2 regions of the Pseudomonas sp. SDO5591_S426 genome follow, and region 1 is predicted to be linked to the other one. Evidence: predicted binding sites of a transcription regulator. Region 1 holds the regulator's gene; the other holds the start of a gene.
The links. Region 1 encodes FliA, which starts transcription of late flagellar genes. Its sites were predicted from a motif close to CTAAAGTTTNNNNNNNNNNNGCCGNTAA; they were not measured.
Positions count from the first base shown of each region.

Region 2: a site for FliA is predicted at 2,526-2,553, ahead of flgM (flagellar biosynthesis anti-sigma factor FlgM). Genes of this name have one in related genera too.

Region 1 is NZ_JBSVXD010000026.1:24,654-29,497, forward strand. It holds gene flhF (flagellar biosynthesis protein FlhF) at 1-1,253, shown strand, start outside; gene fleN (flagellar synthesis regulator FleN) at 1,370-2,200, shown strand; gene fliA (RNA polymerase sigma factor FliA) at 2,197-2,937, shown strand; gene ACW9JC_RS08330 (chemotaxis response regulator CheY) at 3,104-3,475, shown strand; gene ACW9JC_RS08335 (protein phosphatase CheZ) at 3,495-4,283, shown strand; gene ACW9JC_RS08340 (chemotaxis protein CheA) at 4,319-4,844, shown strand, end outside.
Region 2 is NZ_JBSVXD010000195.1:4,781-9,624, forward strand. It holds gene ACW9JC_RS25565 (MFS transporter) at 1-741, shown strand, start outside; gene ACW9JC_RS25570 (flagellar brake protein) at 808-1,554, opposite strand; gene ACW9JC_RS25575 (flagella synthesis protein FlgN) at 1,647-2,114, opposite strand; gene flgM (flagellar biosynthesis anti-sigma factor FlgM) at 2,164-2,490, opposite strand; gene flgA (flagellar basal body P-ring formation chaperone FlgA) at 2,650-3,411, opposite strand; gene ACW9JC_RS25590 (chemotaxis protein CheV) at 3,495-4,427, shown strand; gene cheR (protein-glutamate O-methyltransferase CheR) at 4,474-4,844, shown strand, end outside.

The sequences.
Region 1 (4,844 bases):
ATGCCGCCATTATTGGGAACCGCCGGATCGCCGGTGGTGTCGAGCTGACGGCTGCCCTGGATTACAAGCTGTCGGCGCTGGCTCCGCGCGTTCCGAACATGGAACTCGAAGACGAGCTGCGCAAGACCCAGTCGCGGATCGTCACCGCCCAGGCCGAATTGAGCCTGCGCAGCGAAGGCGAGAGCGACAACGCCACCAATCGCCAGTTGTTCGCCGGCCTGCCATTGACCGCCGCCGAACCGCTCATCGAGCCGACTTACGCCGAGCCACGTCGTCCGGCGCCAGCACCGACCGCTGCAGCGGCTGTCGACTCGCGTGCATTCGACTCGATGCGTTTCGAGCTCAACAGCTTGCGCGAACTGATGGAAGTCCAGCTCGGCTCTTTGGCGTGGAATCAGCTGCAAGGCAGCCGTCCGGCCCAGGCCAACCTGTGGCGTCGCCTGCAACGCATCGGCCTGTCCGGTCCGTTGTCGCGCGACTTGCTGGCGATGATTACCGATATCGAAGAACCTCGTCAGGCCTGGCGCATGCTGCTCGCGCACCTGGCGCGGATGATTGCTACTCCGGAAGTCGAGCCGCTGGAAGAGGGTGGAGTGATTGCCATGGTCGGCCCCGCCGGCATGGGCAAGACCACCACCCTGGCCAAGCTGGCTGCCCGCTACGTGCTCAAGTACGGCGCGCAAAACATCGCGTTGGTGAGCATGGACAGCTACCGTATTGGTGCCCAGGAGCAGCTCAAGACCCTTGGTCGGATTCTCAATGTGTCGGTGACCCATGTCGATCCGGGCCAATCGCTGGTGCAGGCGTTGGAACCACTGCTGCGCAAACGCGTCGTACTGATCGATACCGCCGGCCTGCAAGCCAGTGATCCGGCGCTGCGCATGCAGCTCGAAAGCCTGGCCGGGCGTGGCATCCGTTCCAAAAATTATCTGGTCCTGGCAACCACCAGCCAGAAGCAGGTTCTGACGGCCGCTTATCACAGTTACAAGCGCTGCGGGCTAGCTGGCTGCATCCTGACTAAACTGGATGAAACGGCGAGTCTGGGCGAGGTGTTGAGCCTGGCCATCAGCCATGAATTGCCGGTGGCCTACCTGACCGACGGCCCGCGGATTCCGGATGATTTGCATCTGCCGCGCCGTCATCAACTGGTCAGTCGCGCCGTTAGCGTGCAAATGCAGGAAGAGCCCAGCGAAGAAGCCATGGCTGACATGTTCGCTGATATCTACCACAGCCCCACCAAGCAGGTAGGCTGAGGTAACAATGAATAGTTTTTGTACCTACATCGATGGTCTGCCATGCATTGTTCCGTTTGCGAACGCGCAGCCAGTAATGTGGCCTCCGTCTATGCAAGACAAGGTAAAGAAATAACATGGGCAGCATGCATCCCGTACAGGTGATCGCGGTGACCGGCGGCAAAGGTGGCGTCGGGAAAACTAACGTGTCAGTGAACTTGTCCCTGGCTTTGGCTGAGCTTGGCCGGCGCGTCATGCTGCTGGACGCCGACCTGGGACTGGCGAACGTCGACGTTCTGCTGGGGCTGACACCCAAACGTACCCTGGCCGACGTGATCGAAGGCCGCTGCGAGCTGCGCGACGTCCTGTTGCAGGGCCCCGGCGGCATCCGCATCGTTCCGGCCGCGTCCGGCACCCAGAGCATGGTTCATTTGAGCCCGGCGCAGCACGCCGGCCTGATCCAGGCCTTCAGCGACATCGGCGACAACCTCGACGTGCTGGTGATCGACACCGCTGCGGGTATTGGTGACTCGGTAGTCAGTTTCGTTCGCGCGGCCCAGGAAGTGTTGCTGGTGGTCTGCGACGAGCCGACTTCGATCACCGACGCCTACGCGCTGATCAAACTGCTTAACCGCGACTACGGCATGAACCGCTTCCGCGTCCTGGCCAACATGGCCCAGAGCCCGCAGGAAGGGCGCAACCTGTTCGCCAAGTTGACCAAAGTCACGGATCGCTTCCTCGACGTCGCCCTGCAATACGTCGGCGCCGTGCCTTACGACGAAAGCGTGCGCAAGGCTGTGCAGAAACAACGTGCCGTCTACGAAGCCTTCCCGCGCTCCAAGTGCTCGCTGGCGTTCAAGGCGATCGCACAGAAGGTCGACACCTGGCCGCTGCCTGCCAACCCGCGCGGGCATCTGGAATTCTTCGTCGAGCGCCTCGTGCAACAAACGGCAGGACCGGTTCTATGACAGCCAGCGGCTACAACCTCTACAAGAAGTCGGCACGCGATGCGCAGTACGAGCTGATCGAGCGTTATGCGCCGCTGGTCAAACGCATTGCCTATCACTTGCTGGCGCGTCTGCCGGCCAGTGTCCAGGTCGAAGATTTGATCCAGGCCGGGATGATCGGCCTGCTGGAAGTCTCCACCAAATACGACGCTAGCAAAGGCGCGAGTTTCGAGACGTACGCGGGCATCCGCATCCGCGGCGCCATGCTCGATGAAGTGCGCAAGGGGGACTGGGCGCCACGTTCGGTCCACCGCAATACCCGCATGGTCAGCGATGCCATTCGCTCGATTGAAGCTAAAACCGGCCGTGACGCTAAAGATCACGAAGTTGCGGCCGAACTCCAATTGAGTCTCGACGATTATTACGGGATTTTGAACGACACCCTGGGCAGCCGGTTATTCAGTTTCGACGATCTGTTGCAGGACGGCGAACACGAAGGGCTGCACGAGGATGGCGCGAGTGCTCATCTCGAGCCGTCACGCGATCTGGAAGATGAACGCTTCCAGGCGGCGCTGGCGGACGCGATTGCCAATTTGCCGGAGCGTGAGCGACTGGTGTTGGCGCTGTACTACGACGAAGAGTTGAATCTCAAGGAAATCGGTGAGGTCCTGGGAGTCAGCGAGTCTCGGGTCAGCCAGTTACACAGCCAGTGCGCGGCCCGTTTGCGGGGGCGTTTGGGAGAGTGGCGAGCGCGCTGAAGGCAGTGTGGGGGCACTGTGACGTGGCTGGTGGGGTGATGAACCGCGCCGGTCTCGATCCGCTGTACTCCAGACAGTCATCGAGTGTTTTGCCAGATTGATTGAAATGGCGCGCCCAGGTGCTGGGCGCGTTTTAGTCTGCTTGGAGGTCGAATTGGACAAGAACATGAAAATCCTCATCGTTGATGACTTCTCAACGATGCGGCGGATCATAAAAAACCTGTTGCGTGACCTTGGGTTCACCAACACGGTCGAGGCCGACGATGGCACTACCGCCATTCCGGTTCTCAACAGCGGGAGCATCGACTTTCTGGTAACGGACTGGAACATGCCTGGCATGACCGGTATCGATCTGCTGCGCCACGTGCGTGCCGATGAAAAGCTCAAGCACCTGCCGGTGCTGATGGTGACCGCTGAAGCCAAGCGCGAGCAGATCATCGAAGCGGCCCAGGCCGGTGTAAACGGCTATGTGGTCAAACCCTTCACGGCCCAGGCGTTGAAAGAAAAAATCGAGAAGATTTTCGAACGCATCGGTTGAACTGCGCCACGGGGGAGCTATGGGGCATAACGAATCTTCGCAGGGCGATTTTGAATCGACCCTGAAAAAACACGCCGTCGAACTGGTCGAGAGCCTTGAAAAGGGCAAGTTCGGCGATGCTGTGCAATTGATCCATGAGCTCAACCAGACCCGTGACCGCGGCCTGTATCAGGAAGTGGGCAAGCTCACCCGCGAGCTGCATAGCGCGATCGTCAATTTCCAGATTGACCCGCACATGCCGCAAGCCGAGGAAGTGTCACAGATCACCGACGCCACCGAGCGTCTGGGTTATGTGGTCAAGCTGACCGAGGCCGCGGCCAACCGCACCATGGATCTGGTGGAAAACGCCACGCCGCTGGTCAACAGCCTGGCTGACGAAGCCCAGGCCTTGAGCACCGATTGGGGACGCTTCATGCGTCGCGAAGTCGGGGCTGAAGAGTTCCGCGAGCTGGCCCGTCGCGTCGACGGATTCCTGGCGCGCAGCAGCACTGACAACCGCGCCGTGTCGACCAACCTCAACGATATTCTGCTTGCCCAGGATTATCAGGACCTCACAGGTCAAGTGATCAAGCGAGTGACCCAACTGGTCACCGAAGTTGAGAGCAACCTGCTCAAGCTCGTGCTTATGGCCAGTCAGGTGGACCGCTTTGCGGGCATCGAACATGACCGTGAAGCGATGCTTGCAGAAAAAGATCCACAAAAACATCTCTCTCAGGGTGAAGGTCCGCAGATTCATGCCGATAAAAGAGAAGACGTTGTGTCCGGTCAGGACGATGTGGACGATTTGTTATCCAGCCTTGGATTTTAGGTTTTTAGACCTGTTCTGTTAGGAGCACACCATTAATGAGCTTCGGCGCCGATGAAGAGATCCTTCAGGATTTCCTGGTTGAGGCCGGCGAGATTCTAGAGCAACTGTCCGAGCAACTGGTCGAGCTGGAAAGCCGTCCGGATGATGCGGATTTGCTCAATGCAATTTTTCGCGGTTTTCACACTGTAAAAGGGGGCGCCGGCTTCCTCCAGCTCAACGAGCTGGTGGAGTGCTGTCACATCGCCGAGAACGTGTTCGACATCCTGCGCAAGGGTGAACGTCGCGTCGACTCGGAATTGATGGACGTGGTTCTCGAAGCACTGGACGCGGTGAACAGCATGTTCAGCGAAGTCCGCGAGCGCAGCCCGATCACGGCTGCCACGCCTGAATTGCTCGCCGCATTGGCCCGACTGGCCGAGCCGCAAACAGCGGACGAGGCGGCGCCTGCGCCTGTCGCCGAAGTGGTTGAAGAACCTGTCGCCGAAAGCGAATCGGGTGACATCACCGACAATGAATTCGAACAACTGCTGGACTCGCTGAACGCCGTCAAGGCTCAGGCCG
Region 2 (4,844 bases), on a different contig from region 1:
GGGGCCGGGCTGATCGTTGGCTCGTTCTACGGTCTGGCGCCGCTGTATGCCTCTCAGCAAGGCTTGTCCACGGAGCAGGTCGGTCTGTTCATGGGTAGCTGCATTTTTGCCGGGCTGTTGGTGCAGTGGCCGTTGGGCTGGTTGTCCGATCGCTATGACCGGGCGCTGCTGATCCGCTGTTTCGCGTTCAGCCTGGCATTGGCCGCCATGCCGCTGGCGATCATGAAGCAGGTGCCACTGGAGGTGTTGTTCGTCGCCGGGTTCCTCTGCTCATTGGTGCAGTTCTGCCTCTACCCGTTGGCGGTCGCGTTTTCCAACGACCACGTCGAGGGCGATCGCCGGGTTTCGTTGACAGCGATGCTGCTGGTGACCTACGGCGTTGGTGCGAGCATCGGACCGTTGGTGGCTGGCGTGCTAATGAAGCTGTTCGGCAGCCAGATGCTCTATGCGTTCTTCAGCTTTTTTGCGTTGGTGCTGGTGTGGCGAATTCGTCCGAAAGCCGTGACCAACCTGCATCAGGTGGACGATGCGCCGCTGCATCACGTCGCCATGCCAGACAGCATGTCGAGTTCGCCATTGGTGGCGGCACTTGATCCGCGAGTGGATGAGCAGGTGGTGCAGGATCAGATGCAGAATCCGATTCCTCCCGAGCCAGCGCCGGAACCGGAGCCGCCAACCGACACGCCGCCAGAGGATCCGGATTCGGGCAGGGAACAAAGTTTCACCGAAGCCAGGCCTTAACACTCAGGCATAAAAAAACGGGCAGTCACCGCGAGGGACTGCCCGTTTTTTATTGAAGCGTTGCTATCAGAGATCGTCTTTGTCGAAACGACGTGCTTCGCGTTGGAGCTGATAGACGAACCGCTCGACCTGCCGCTGCACCAGCCCGCTCATGTTGTGGAAGCGTACACCGGCGAAGGTGGTGGAGATTCTTTCTTCGAAGTGCAGATAGCGCAGTTCAACCGGAGCCGTCATCTTGCCGAAGGGCAGGGCGGCCGAGAACCGGTCATAGACTTGGCCCAGTTGCAGGCTGCCGGTGATGTCGCCTTCGAAGCGCAACTTGCAGCCGGTGGCGGAAATATCCAGCAGCTTGCCGCTGATCGGTGCCTTGAGCTTCTCGCCATCCAGGTCGACATTGACCAGTTGAGCCAGTTTCAATGCAGCGCGGAATGCATTGCGGCGCTGGTGGTAAACCACTTCGTCAGGCAGCGTGCCACGGTAGCAACGACCACCGCCGGACTCGTCGATGGTCAGCGGGCCATTGCTTTCCCAGGCGATACGCACGCCTTCATGGAAACCTTCGACCCTGAACGGTTCGCCGGCCAGCAGGTAGCGTTCGCCGTCACGGGGAATCATTTCGTCGAGGGCGATCGTGTTGCTGTCACGGTCTACGTCCACCAGATAGCTCTGGAAGCGCTGGCTGCGTTCGTGGAACGTGATGATCAGCGGGTCATGGCTTTCTTGCAGCTGGCGAAGGTTGCCGGAGATTTCCAGGGGCGTGCTGAGCACCTTGGGTGGCTGCGGAGAATCATCCGCATTTAAGGCATTGGACACGGTTAATCAATCTCCAGGCAAATTTTGACTACGGCTGGCCAGCATTTTGCCAGCATGTTTCGCGTCTTGATAGAGCGGGCTCATCGGCGGGCTCAAGCCTGACTGAGTGGGCGCGGTTTCACAAGCTTGGAAAATGTTCCGCTGGCATCATAGAGCGCTGGAGGCTCGCCGCCGGTAAGAATTTTCAGCTGGGTGGCCGTGGCGACCTGCTGTACGACGATCGACTGACCGTTGTTGGCATTGGCGGCCTGGCATTGGGTCAGGAGGTCGGTCAGCACATCGCTTTGTGCCAGCAACGCGTCGCCAACGCTGGACTGGCTGGCCAGTTGCTCCAGACCGCTGCGGTTGGTGGGCAGATTGAGGCTGGCGAGGATTTCGCTGCGCTTGCGGCCATGCTGTTCGAGCAAAATGATCAATGCCTGCTTCTGCGCCAGAATGTCTTCGAGCAGGTACATGTCGCGACCATGCAAGGCGAGCGACTCAGTACGCAGTAACTCCAGCAGTTGTTGCGCTGGAGCAAAATCATCGGTGATCAGTTGCAGTAGATTAGTGTCGTGCATGGCTGGCCTTGGGTTTTAAGCGTCCAAAAGCCTGGCGCGGGCCGTGGCCCTAGCGCTGGGCTTCGAAGTTGAGCAGTTTGCTGGCTACGCGGTTGCTGTCGACTTTATAGCTGCCATCGGCAATCGCTGCTTTCAACTCGGCCACGCGGGCTTTGTCGACGGCAGGCTGATCGCGCAGCGTATCAGTGACCTTTTGCAACTGTTGAGCCTCATTGCTGAGATGTACCGATTCCCCGCTAGTGACGGTGCTGGCCTGTTCGGCCGGGGTATTCAGCGGCGCGGATTTGCCGGAATCGGCGGTTTCCTTGGCAACGCTGGTACGTGTACTGCCCGTAAGTGACGAGGAGCTGTTCAAACGGCTGAAATCGATGACCATGATAAAAACCTCTGGGAATTTGGACGCTTGCCATGTTTTCGGCCATACCCCGAAAAACTTTAGGCTCATTTATCAATGAGCTTGCGCGCGCCAACGCTTGCCCTGCATGGGGCACAGTTTAGGGAACACCTTCGTTCGGCGCCACTCTCCAGAGAACTCTTACATCGACACTTCCACCTGGCCGGGCGCGGTGACTTGCGCCTTGATGACCCGTTGGGAATTGAGGTTTTTCACCCGGATCTGTTCGCTCATGCCGCCGTTGGACAGCGCTTCGCCGGGCATTTTCACGCTGAGCGTACCACTGCGGGCGGTAATGACTACCTGGTCGCCCTTGCGGATGACTTCAGCTTGTTCGAGGTGCACCAGGGTAATCACCTGATCGGCGACCATTGGTCGGGTAAGTCGTTGCCCGATCGCCTGGTCCAGGGAGGTGAGGTAACCCTGGGTGATCACGCTGATATCGCGCTCGCGCAACATGACATCTCCAGGCTCGACAATGCCGGTGCGCCGCAGCGGTCGGGTGGTGGTCACGACGTCGCGAAACAGGCGGACTTGAGCGGGTACGAAGACGGTCCAGGGCGATGTTCCTTCGCAGCGAACCTTGACCGTGACCCGGCCCAGCGGCTTGGCCGGACTCTCCAGCGTGGCTGTCAATTCCTTGTCGCACATCGGCATGCGCAAGCGGGGATCGAGCTGGTTGACCTGGATTTCGTAGCGACCTTCCGTTTGACTGGTAGCCAGATAGTCCTCTACGGTGAATTCAAGAAAGCCCTGAGTGACGCCGATAAGCATGTCAGGCAAGGTAACTGCGTCAGCAAGGGCAGGGCTGCCAGCGTTGAACAGGCAAACAGCCGCCAACGCACCAAGCCATTTGCGGCAGGGTGTGGTCAGGTGTCGGAAAAATGTCGGTTCTGTGTTCATAGAAAGATAAAAAGCAAGCGCCGTGCCGTTTAGAGATGAATGTGCGTCGCAACAACACTTAGCGTTGGTGTAGGAGTCTGGGCATGGCTGGTGTAATGGATTCGGTGAACCAGCGCACGCAACTGGTGGGGCAGAATCGCCTTGAGCTGTTGTTGTTCCGTCTCGACGGTCAGCAGCTGTATGGGATCAACGTGTTCAAGGTTCGGGAGGTGCTGCAATGCCCCCAACTGACGCTGATGCCCAAGTCCAGTCCTGTCGTGTGCGGCGTGGCGAATATTCGGGGGGCGACCATTCCGATCCTTGATCTGGCAATGGCGACCGGCTCCGGTGCTTTGAAGGACAAGAACAATCCCTTCGTGATCATCACGGAGTACAACACCAAGACCCAGGGTTTCCTGGTGCGCTCGGTGGAACGCATCGTCAACATGAACTGGGAGGAGATTCATCCGCCACCCAAGGGCACCGGTCGCGATCACTACCTGACGGCGGTGACGCGGGTCGACAACCAATTGGTCGAGATCATCGACGTCGAGAAGGTGCTGGCGGAAGTGGCGCCGACACCGGAAGCGATTTCCGTCGGCGTGGTGGATGTCGAAACCCAGCACAAGGCGCTGTCGTTACGCGTGCTGACGGTCGATGACTCGTCGGTGGCGCGCAAGCAGGTTACGCGTTGCCTGCAGACGGTCGGTGTCGAAGTGGTGGCGTTGAACGATGGCAAGCAGGCGCTTGACTACCTGCGCAAGCTGGTCGATGAGGGCAAGAAGCCGGAAGAAGAGTTCCTGATGATGATCTCCGACATCGAGATGCCGGAGATGGACGGGTACACACTGACGGCCGAGATCCGCAACGACCCACGCATGCAAAAGCTTCATATCATCCTGCATACTTCGTTGTCGGGTGTGTTCAATCAGGCGATGGTCAAGAAAGTCGGTGCCGATGACTTCCTGGCCAAATTCCGCCCTGATGACCTGGCATCCCGGGTAGTCAACCGGATCAAAGCAGCAGACATCAGCTAGGGGCGTTCGGCCCCTGGCAGTCAACACGATTTAAGAGGCGGCAGCATTGTCTACGGGTAATTTGGATTTCGAACAGTTCCGGGTGTTCCTGGAAAAAGCCTGTGGCATTTTGCTCGGTGAAAACAAGCAGTATCTGGTCTCAAGCCGTCTCAACAAGCTGATGGAACAGCAAGGCATCAAGTCCCTCGGTGAGCTGGTCCAGCGCATCCAGACCCAGCCGCGCAGCGGATTGCGCGAGATGGTGGTGGATGCGATGACGACCAACGAGACCCTGTGGTTTCGTGACACCTATCCGTTTGAGGTCTTGAAGAACAAGGTACTGCCTGAAGCGATCAAAGCCAGTCCCGGTCAGCGTCTGCGGATCTGGTCGGCGGCGTGTTCGTCGGGTCAGGAACCGTACTCGCTGTCGATGTCCAT